2 regions of the Peribacillus muralis genome follow, and region 1 is predicted to be linked to the other one. Evidence: riboswitches for the same ligand, from Rfam matches in the RefSeq annotation. Region 1 holds a riboswitch; the other holds the start of a gene.
The links. A riboswitch is a leader RNA that binds a small molecule or an ion and turns the genes downstream of it on or off. The one in region 1 is predicted to bind S-adenosylmethionine.
Positions count from the first base shown of each region.

Region 2: linked by a shared signal. The riboswitch ahead of ABE28_RS12095 (YezD family protein) and the one ahead of ABE28_RS12995 (bifunctional homocysteine S-methyltransferase/methylenetetrahydrofolate reductase) in region 1 are both predicted to bind S-adenosylmethionine.

Region 1 is NZ_CP017080.1:2,686,419-2,691,482, reverse strand. Features, by position in the region: gene ligD (DNA ligase D) at 1-13, opposite strand, end outside; gene ku (non-homologous end joining protein Ku) at 172-1,014, shown strand; gene ABE28_RS13000 (MOSC domain-containing protein) at 1,425-2,075, shown strand; SAM riboswitch class I at 2,185-2,283, shown strand; gene ABE28_RS12995 (bifunctional homocysteine S-methyltransferase/methylenetetrahydrofolate reductase) at 2,387-4,234, shown strand; gene metH (methionine synthase) at 4,227-5,064, shown strand, end outside.
Region 2 is NZ_CP017080.1:2,485,179-2,490,242, reverse strand. Features, by position in the region: gene pdxS (pyridoxal 5'-phosphate synthase lyase subunit PdxS) at 1-455, shown strand, start outside; gene pdxT (pyridoxal 5'-phosphate synthase glutaminase subunit PdxT) at 457-1,056, shown strand; gene ssuE (NADPH-dependent FMN reductase) at 1,411-1,953, shown strand; SAM riboswitch class I at 2,147-2,256, shown strand; gene ABE28_RS12095 (YezD family protein) at 2,409-2,552, shown strand; gene ABE28_RS12090 (phosphoadenylyl-sulfate reductase) at 2,725-3,429, shown strand; gene sat (sulfate adenylyltransferase) at 3,459-4,607, shown strand; gene cysC (adenylyl-sulfate kinase) at 4,649-5,064, shown strand, end outside.

The DNA.
Region 1 (5,064 bases):
GCATCGGTTTCATTTTTAAATAACACCTTCCGCAAATAGATGATTAACATTATTTTTTCCAAAAAAACAAAGGCTTAGAGTTGGCAAATTTTTTTTCGGTTTTTTTATGACGAAGGGGGATAATAACAGTGTTCTTAAAATTAATAAAAAATAAATTATGAGGTGACCCATATGCATACAATGTGGAAGGGGAGCATATCATTCGGTTTGGTGAACATACCGATTAAACTTCATGCGGCTACGGAAGATAAGGATATATCTTTACGGACGTTGCATAAGGAATGTCACTCACCAATTAAATATGAAAAGGTTTGCCCGGTATGCCAGAAAGAAGTGGGTAAAGATGATATCGTTCGCGCTTTCGAATATACAAAAGGAAAGTTTGTCGTCTTGGAGGACGATGAACTAGAACAACTGAAGAAACAAAATGAAGAAAAAGCTGTGGAAATCGTGGATTTCGTGAAAATAGAGGAAATCGATCCGATTTATTTTAACCGCAGTTATTATATGTCTCCCAACGACGGAGGAATAAAAGCCTATTCCCTTTTAAGACAAGCGCTTAAGGAATCCAATAAGGTAGGAATAGCGAAAATAATCATTCGTTCAAAAGAACAAATGGCTGTCATTCGAGTCGTTGATAATACGCTAGTGATGGAAACGATTCATTATCCGGATGAAGTGCGTCCTGCAGCGGATGTTCCCAATATCCCAGCTAATGATACGATCGTAAAAAAAGAAATTGATACAGCAGTCCTGTTAATTGATCAATTAACATCGACGTTCGACCCGACCAAATATACTGATGATTATCGAACCGCTTTACTTGAACTGATTGAATCTAAGAAAAAGGGACAGAAGGCGATTAGTGCCACAACAAAGGAACCGGTCGCAAACAATGTAACCGATTTAATGGAGGCATTACAGGCTTCCATTGACCGAACGAAACATGAAGAGCCGGAAAAGAAAAAAACCACCAGAAAGAAGGCGGCACCGAAAAAAAAGAAACAAGCTTAATACGAAAAAAAGCCAAGCGGAGAAGGAATGCTTGGCTTTCTGTATGTATGTTTAGCGACTATGAAGAAGTGGTCATGTCGGAAGGCGAAAGCAGGGCAAAAAAAAATCGCTCCCTAAAGAGCGACAATGAGGAATTCAATCGTGAAATCAACATATAGGCGAACCGTTGTAGTTTTCGACTATATATTGTGTTCATATTCTACCATATTTAATTCTGAAATAGCAACATTATTACGGTAACTTACTAATGATTTTTCTTGGAATTCAATGATATTTCATCCAATTCGAAAGTTGTGTGATTTTCAGTAATGGTATATTCTCCTAAAAAAACTATAGAATAAAAGGGATTTTTAGTATAATTTATTCATATAAGAATAATTCACATTTTATGAGGATTGGAAGAGGGATAAATGAATAACAAGAAAATAGTTTCACTTCAAGTCGGGAAGCCAAAACAAGAAACATTTGCGAATATCAACATATTCTCCGCGATGAGCAAACAAGCAGTCGAGACCTTAACGGTAACAAAATCGGGCATAATGGGTGACGGAGTAGGCAATGTAAAATTCCACGGGGGTCCTGATCGGGTTATATGTTTTTATCCTTATGAACACTACGCATTATGGAATGCCAAATTCTCTAAAAAACTGGATATTCCTGCATTTGGTGAAAATGTAACAGTGACAGGGATGACCGAGGATACTACATATATTGGAGATGTTTATCAAATGGGTGAAGCGATCATCCAAATTAACCAGGGAAGGATACCCTGCTCGACGATATCCCATTATAACCTCGAGCCTCGCTTTTTGAAATCAGTCATGAAAACTGGTTTCACTGGGTATTTTGCAAGGGTCATCAAAGAGGGGACCATAAAGAAGCAAGATGAGATCGTGTTACTTGAACGACATCAGGAAAAAATTACCGTTCAATACGCAACGGAGGTGATTCTCCATGGAAGGGACGGGCTGGAAGGAGCACGTACTTTATTTGCTTTGGATTCACTCGCGGAGGACTGGAAACAAAGGGCCGGAAAACGAATTCAGGCTGTAAAGAAGTGAAGTAATTATCGGAAAAATGAAAAAATGGCGAGTAAGGTATTGAAATGGACAGGTTAATCATGTAAATTAAATATAAATAAATTTTGAAATTTGTGAAAATTGAATATCGATCTTATCGAGAGAGGTGGAGGGACTGGCCCGAAGAAACCTCAGCAACCAGCTTAGGCAAAGGTGCTAAATCCAGCAAGCAGAGCTTGATAGATGAGGAGAAAGTTTCAAGAAACCTTCTTCTTTGAGAAGGTTTTTTTCCTTTTCTCTCATACTCTTAGAAAATGACAAAAACATAATCGTTTTTGAGAGAGGGTGTAATAATGAATTTTCGTAAAGAATTAAAAGAAAGAATGCTGGTAGGAGAAGGGGCAATGGGGACTTTATTATACTCCTATGGCATTGATCAGTGTTATGAGGAATTGAACTGTACGAACCCCGATCAAATAGAATCGATCCATCGTGCCTATCTGGAGGCGGGTGCAGATATCCTTCAATCGAATACCTATGGTGCCAACTTCAACAAGTTGAAGCGTCATGGGCTCGAAGATGAGGTAAGCAAGATCAATCGCCAAGGAGTCATCCTCGCTAAAAAAGCGGCAAAAGGCAAGGCTTACGTCTTCGGTACAATCGGGGCACAGCGAAGTATTAGAAAATCCGATTTGAGCATGGAAGAAATAAAGCGAGGCTTTCGTGAACAACTTTACAGCTTATTGATGGAAAATCCGGATGGGATCCTACTGGAAACATATTATGATCTCGAAGAACTGGAAACCGTATTGCAAATCGTTAAAAAAGAAACGGAACTGCCCATCATTGCAAATGTATCCATGCATGAACTGGGCAATCTCCAAAATGGGCTCCATTTAAATGATGCATTTCAAAAGCTTGAGCAATTGGGGGCAGATGTTGTTGGCGTGAATTGCCGGCTTGGCCCGCACCATATGATTCGTTCATTGGAAGAAGTGAATTTGCCAAAACATGCTTCGATTGCCATCTATCCGAATGCAAGCCTCCCGGATTATGTGGATGGAAGGCTCGTCTATAAAGCAGTTCCTGAATATTTCGGCTCGAGTGCCCTGGACTTACGTAAGCAAGGAGCGACGATCATAGGCGGGTGCTGCGGAACCACTCCCCTGCATATTCAAGCCGTGAAGAAGGCAGTTGGAAGCTTGGCTCCTGTAAATGAAAAATTCACGAAACCACGGCAAATAGAAATAATTGAGATAAACGATAGAGAAGGGGAACTTCCTCTATATGAAAAGGCCAAAACAGAAAGGACGATTCTTGTTGAACTCGATCCACCGAAAAAGTTGGGGATAGAAAATTTCATGATTGGTGCGAAAGCTTTAAAAAGTGCAGGCGTGGATTCCATTACATTAGCGGATAATTCACTTGCTTCACCAAGAATATCGAATGAGGCACTGGCAAATTTATTGAAGACCCAATTGAATGTGAAGCCAATGGTACATATAACATGTCGTGATCGTAATTTAATCGGTCTGCAGTCCCACTTAATGGGCTTGCAGACGGTGGGGTTGAACGAGATATTGATCATTACCGGCGATCCATCCAAAATCGGGGACTTTCCCGGTGCCACATCGGTTTATGATTTATCATCCTTTGATTTGATAAGCATGGTCAAACAATTTAATGAGGGTCTTTCTTATTCGGGTCAAAGTTTGGGCCAACGCGCAAATTTCAAGATTGCCGCCGCGTTTAATCCCAATGTGAAATATTTGGATAAAGCAGTGCAGCGAATCGAAAAGAAAATTGCCTGTGGTGCGCATTCCTTTTTGACGCAGCCCATTTATTCAGTCCAACAAATGGAGGAAGTTCATGAAGCGACCAAACATTTGGAAACGCCGATCTTCATCGGGATCATGCCTTTGACAAGCACGAGGAATGCCGAATTCATCCACAATGAAATCCCAGGCATCAAATTGCCGGACAATGTCAGGCGAGCAATGGCTTTAGCAGGGAATGACCCTGTAAAGGCAAGGATGGAAGGTGTTAACATTGCTAGGGAGCTAGTGGACGCAGCAAGAGATAAATTCAAGGGAATTTATTTAATCACTCCATTCCTTCGTTATGAAATGACAGCGGAACTTACGAAATATATAAAAAAAATCGATAGTAAACAAACATCAGAGGTGGCAGTGCATGAATAAAAAAGCGCTACAAGAACAGTTGGATTCCAAAATTCTCCTACTTGATGGAGCGATGGGAACCATGCTTCAGGCGGAGAATTTGACAGCAGCGGAGTTCGGCGGCGAACAGTTCGAGGGATGCAATGAATATTTATCGCTGACGCAACCGGAACTCATCCAATCCATCCATGAAAAATATTTGGCAGCAGGTGCCGATATCATTGAAACAAATACTTTTGGGGCGACAAGCATCGTCTTGGAGGAATATCAAATAAGCACGCTTGCATACAAGATTAATGAAATTTCGGCAAAGCTTGCAGTCCAAGCTTGTGAAAAGTTTTCAAACAATAGCTGGCCTAGATATGTAGCTGGCTCGATGGGACCTACGACAAAAACACTATCCGTTACAGGGGGGACGACTTTCGACATTCTAACCGATTCTTATGAAGAGCAGGCACTCGGCCTCCTGGACGGCGGTGTGGACCTATTATTGGTGGAAACGTGTCAGGACATGCTTAATGTCAAGGCCGCCTTTTCAGGAATAAAAGCGGCCTTTGCCAAAACTGGAAAAGAAGTCCCTGTGATGATATCCGGTACGATCGAACCGATGGGCACAACACTCGCCGGTCAATCAATAGAGGCTTTCTATTTATCGGTCGAGCATATGAAGCCTGTTGCAGTCGGCCTGAATTGTGCAACAGGACCGGAATTCATGATCGATCATATCCGGACACTTGCAGAGATAGCAAACAGCGCGATTAGCTGTTACCCGAATGCTGGACTTCCGGATGAAGAGGGACACTATCATGAGTCGCCTGCTTCACTTGCAGAGAAAATGAAGCAATTTGCCG
Region 2 (5,064 bases), 200 kb from region 1:
CAATGCTTCGTACAAAAGGAGAGCCAGGTACTGGAAATATAGTGGAAGCTGTTCGCCATATGAGAAAGGTACAGTCCCAAATCCGTAAGGTAAGTATAATGAGTGACGACGAATTGATGACGGAAGCGAAAAATATAGGTGCTCCATTTGAGATTTTAAGAGAAATCAAGCGGACAGGAAAATTGCCTGTTGTCAACTTTGCCGCTGGCGGAATCGCTACACCAGCTGATGCTGCATTGATGATGGAATTAGGGGCAGATGGCGTATTCGTAGGTTCTGGCATTTTCAAATCGGAAAATCCTGAAAAATTCGCATCGGCAATCGTTCAAGCTACTACATATTTTACGGATTACGAATTAATAGGCCGTTTGTCAAAAGAGTTAGGCAGTGCAATGAAAGGAATCGATATTTCTAAGCTGGCTCCAGCAGAACGTATGCAGGAACGTGGTTGGTAAGATGATAACGATCGGTGTCTTAGGATTACAGGGAGCAATTGAAGAACACTTGAACCAAATCGATTCAGCCGGTGCGCAAGCATTAATCGTAAAAAAACCATCACAGTTAAGCGAAATCGATGGCTTGATCATACCTGGCGGGGAAAGTACGACGATGAGAAAGCTTATGGATCGCTATGGCTTTATGGGTCCAATCAAAACATTCTTTGACCAAAAAAAACCGATTTTCGGTACTTGTGCGGGAATGGTATTGGCGGCCAATCGTTTGTCTGGCGATGAAAAGGCTTATCTTGAATTGATGGATATTTCCGTGAAAAGAAACGGATTTGGCCGTCAACGTGATAGCTTTGAGGCGAACTTATCGATCAATGGAATGGAAGAACCATTCAAAGCCGTTTTCATCCGTGCTCCATATGCTGTTGGAGCTGGGGTGGATGTGGAGATTTTGGCTGAATATGATAATAAAGTCGTCGCTGCAAGACAGGAACATGTCCTTGTCAGTGCTTTTCATCCGGAATTAACGGGTGATGATCGTTTTATGCGACTTTTTATAGATATGGTAAAAGCATCCTTGAAAGAGGCAGATTTGAAAATCGGTTAAAAAGCAGCTGTCACTATCGAGTCCAGAATATAGACAAACTCATTTCATAGAGTTTGTCTATATTTTTTTAACCCTATAAATTATTGGCACGACCTTTTTCACGATTATGTCGAATTGATTTTCACTGAAGCAATCGCTCTTCACGATCCGCACTGAAAAACGCATTATTCCATTCGTTCAGGTTTTATATAGATAGGTACGTTCGATTTCGTTGGAATAAACGAAAATAAACAACAACTGGCCAAGGGTTGTAAGTTGACTTCTATTTTTCAGACTATTACGATAAAATTAAATAACAGATAATACATGAAGGAAAGTGCAAGTTTGGAAATAAGATAATAGGAGGAAATGTACATGAGCGAAATTGTCATATTATCAGGAAGTCCTGCAATTCCATCAAGAACGGACATTTCACTGAAACATATTCAATCATTAGTTGAGAAAGAGGGCTTTGCCACAGCATATTATTCAATTACCGAATTTTCAGCAGATGATTTGTTCCAAGGCCTTTATAACAGCGAAGAAATTTTAAAGCTTGCAGAAAAGATTTCTAAAGCGAGGGGAATCATCATTGGATCACCTGTATATAAAGCATCCTACACGGGTGTATTGAAAGCATTGATTGATTTGCTGCCGGAAAATGCGTTTAAGGGAAAACCGGTGCTTCCGATTATGATCGGGGGGAGCCACAGGCATTTATTGGCGATTGATTATGCACTAAAGCCGTTAATTTCCATCTTAAAAGGCGAGCCATTGCAAGGCATTTATTTCGTTGATAAGGAAATAGATAAAACAACTCCAGAAAACCCGATTCATGATGTGAACCTGGTCGATCGCGTCCAAGGTCAAGTTCAGGAATTTGTAGAGGCAATTCAATTAAGAAATGTGTCACTCTGATTCCGTTTCTTGCATAGCTAATTCATTCAATTGCAGATCATCCATAAATGCAAGCATGTAGGACATGGACAAAAAAATAGAAAATGAATATCGTGTATAATAATTACAATTCATCCATTTAATTAATCCAAGTTGTTTTATAAGAAAACTCCATTGACAAGGATTGAATATATGGTAATATTTAAAATAATAAAACTTATCCAGAGCGACGGAGGGAATTGGCCCTTTGAAGTCCAGCAACCTGCATGATGTATGCAAGGTGCTACATCCAACAAAATGGTTCACCATTTTGGAAGATAAGGTAATGGTTATTTACCTTGAAATCTTTCCATTATGGAAAGATTTTTGTTTTTTATAAAAATTTTGAATAATCCATAACAATGTAAGGTTGAGTGGAATTATATAAATTTAAGAAAATTAAATGAGTGGTCGATTTTCTTAAAGGAGGAACTATTTTGGATAAAGAGAATCAGCTTGAGGAAATATTTGAAAGACTTCAAGAAATGCTTCATTCAATGAAGTATGGATCCATCACACTTGTTGTCCAAGATGGTAAAATCATTCAAATGGAAAGAAATGAAAAGCTTAGAATTAAATAAGACAGCTGCTGACTAGAAAAACTAGAGGCGTGTTTAACTAATATAAAGAGAATATTGGTTAAATTCGTCTCTTTTTCCTAGAATTAAAGATACAGTGGGTTCCGATCACCTGTTACTCCAGCCATTGATACGCAAGCAAGTTTTAGAGGGGGCTATAAGGTTGGTTGCATTAATTAAATACGAAAATTTCAATTGTGATTCTTTACCGGTCTTTCCTGAAGATAGTGAGACAAAAGGGGCTTTGGAGGTACTGAAATGGGCTAATGAAGAATACGGGAATAAGCTCATATATGCGTGTAGCTTTGGGATAGAAGGCATCGTGCTTACGGATTTACTGGCAAAGGTGAACCCTGCGGCCAAAATCGTTTTCCTCGATACGGATGTCCATTTTGAGGAAACGTATCAATTGATCGATCAAGTGAAAAAAAAATATCCGGACCTTTCAATAGAGATGAAGAAACCTGCTTTGACGCTGGAGGAACAAGCTTCGGAATATGGAGACGAATTATGGCTAAGTGACTCTAATAAGTGTTGTCATATCCGTAAAATCACTCCACTTACTGAGGTGCTTTCGACGGCAACGGCTTGGCTGTCTGGGCTGAGACGCGAGCAATCCGAAACAAGGGCCGCAACCGAGTACATCAATAGAGATAATAAGTTCCAATCAATTAAGATTTGTCCGCTAATCCATTGGACATGGAAGGACGTTTGGCGGTATGCACATAAAAATGGACTGCCATATAATATCCTGCATGATAACGGTTATCCGAGTATTGGCTGTAAGACCTGCACTTCAGCTGCCATTAATGCGGATGATTTACGCTCAGGACGCTGGCAAGGCGCTCAAAAAACGGAATGCGGCTTGCATTTATCCTAAATAAATAGAAAACATAGGGGGAAATTAGCATGACAAACAGTCTGCCTCACGGAGGAACTTTAATCGATCTTTGGGAACCAACATATGATACTGGTAAAATAAAAAATTCAGTCGAAATTGATGCGATTGCCTTAAGTGACCTTGAGTTGATAGGGACGGGCGCATATAGCCCGATAAAAGGCTTTTTCACAAAAAGAGACTACGAGGCTGTTGTCAAAACTATGAGACTGAGCAGCGGCCATGTTTGGAGCATACCGATTACACTGCCATTATCGGAATCGTCAGCAAAGACCCTTACTATCGGAGAGGAAGTAAAGCTTACGCATGAGGGGGAAACATACGGCGTCCTTACTGTTTCCGATATCTTCACTCCAGATAAAACATTGGAAGCGACGTTGGTTTATCAGACGGATGACGAGAAGCATCCAGGGGTGAAAAATTTATATGAACGTGGAAATGTATATGCCGGCGGTGAAATAAAATTGGTCAAAAGGATTGAACGTTCCCTATTTCATGCTCATTATTTGGATCCTGTCGAGACGAGGGAAGCTTTTGCAGCGAAGGGGTGGAAAACGGTTGTCGGATTCCAGACCAGGAACCCAGTCCACCGTGCCCATGAATATATCCAAAAGACAGCTTTGGAAATCGTCGACGGTCTATTCTTGAATCCGCTTGTAGGTGCCACTAAATCTGATGACATTCCGGCTGATGTTCGAATGGAGAGCTATAAGGTGCTTCTTGAAAAATATTATCCCGAGAATCGGGTCTCCCTTGCCGTTTTCCCTGCCGCGATGCGATATGCAGGACCGAGGGAAGCCATTTTCCATGCGATGGTACGTAAAAACTATGGCTGTACCCATTTTATTGTCGGCCGTGATCATGCTGGGGTTGGCGATTATTATGGCACTTATGATGCGCAAAAAATCTTCGGGAATTTTAATGCGGATGAGCTAGGGATTACCCTGTTATTTTTCGAACATAGTTTTTATTGCAAAGCTTGCGGTAATATGGCATCAGCCAAAACTTGTCCGCATGACAAGGAGGATCATGTAATCCTTTCCGGAACGAAGGTAAGGGAAATGCTGCGAAATGGTGAAATTCCTCCAGCTACATTTAGCCGTAAAGAAGTCATTGAGGTGTTGATCGAAGGGCTAAAAAAGAATGAAGTTTTTAACTGATTGGTAAAAATATGAAGAAGTGCAGTAAGAGGGGGAGCATAATGAGTAAAAACACAAATGTAACATGGCATGAATCGTCATTGACCAAGGAACTGCGCCGGAAGCAGAACGGACATGAGAGCACGGTCCTATGGTTTACGGGCCTGTCGGGATCAGGGAAATCAACGATTGCAAATGCAGTTGCCAAAGAGCTGTATAACCGGAATATACGCAGTTATGTGTTGGATGGGGACAATATCCGCCATGGATTAAATAAAGATTTAGGATTTTCAGAAGAAGATCGAACGGAGAATATTAGGCGAATAGGCGAAGTTTCCAAGCTTTTTGTCGATAGCGGGCAGTTCGTATTGACCGCCTTCATATCACCCTTCCGCGCAGACCGCAAGATTGTGCGGGATTTGCTTGCAGAAGGGGAGTTCATTGAAGTATACATAAAGTGCCCCATCGAGGAGTGCGA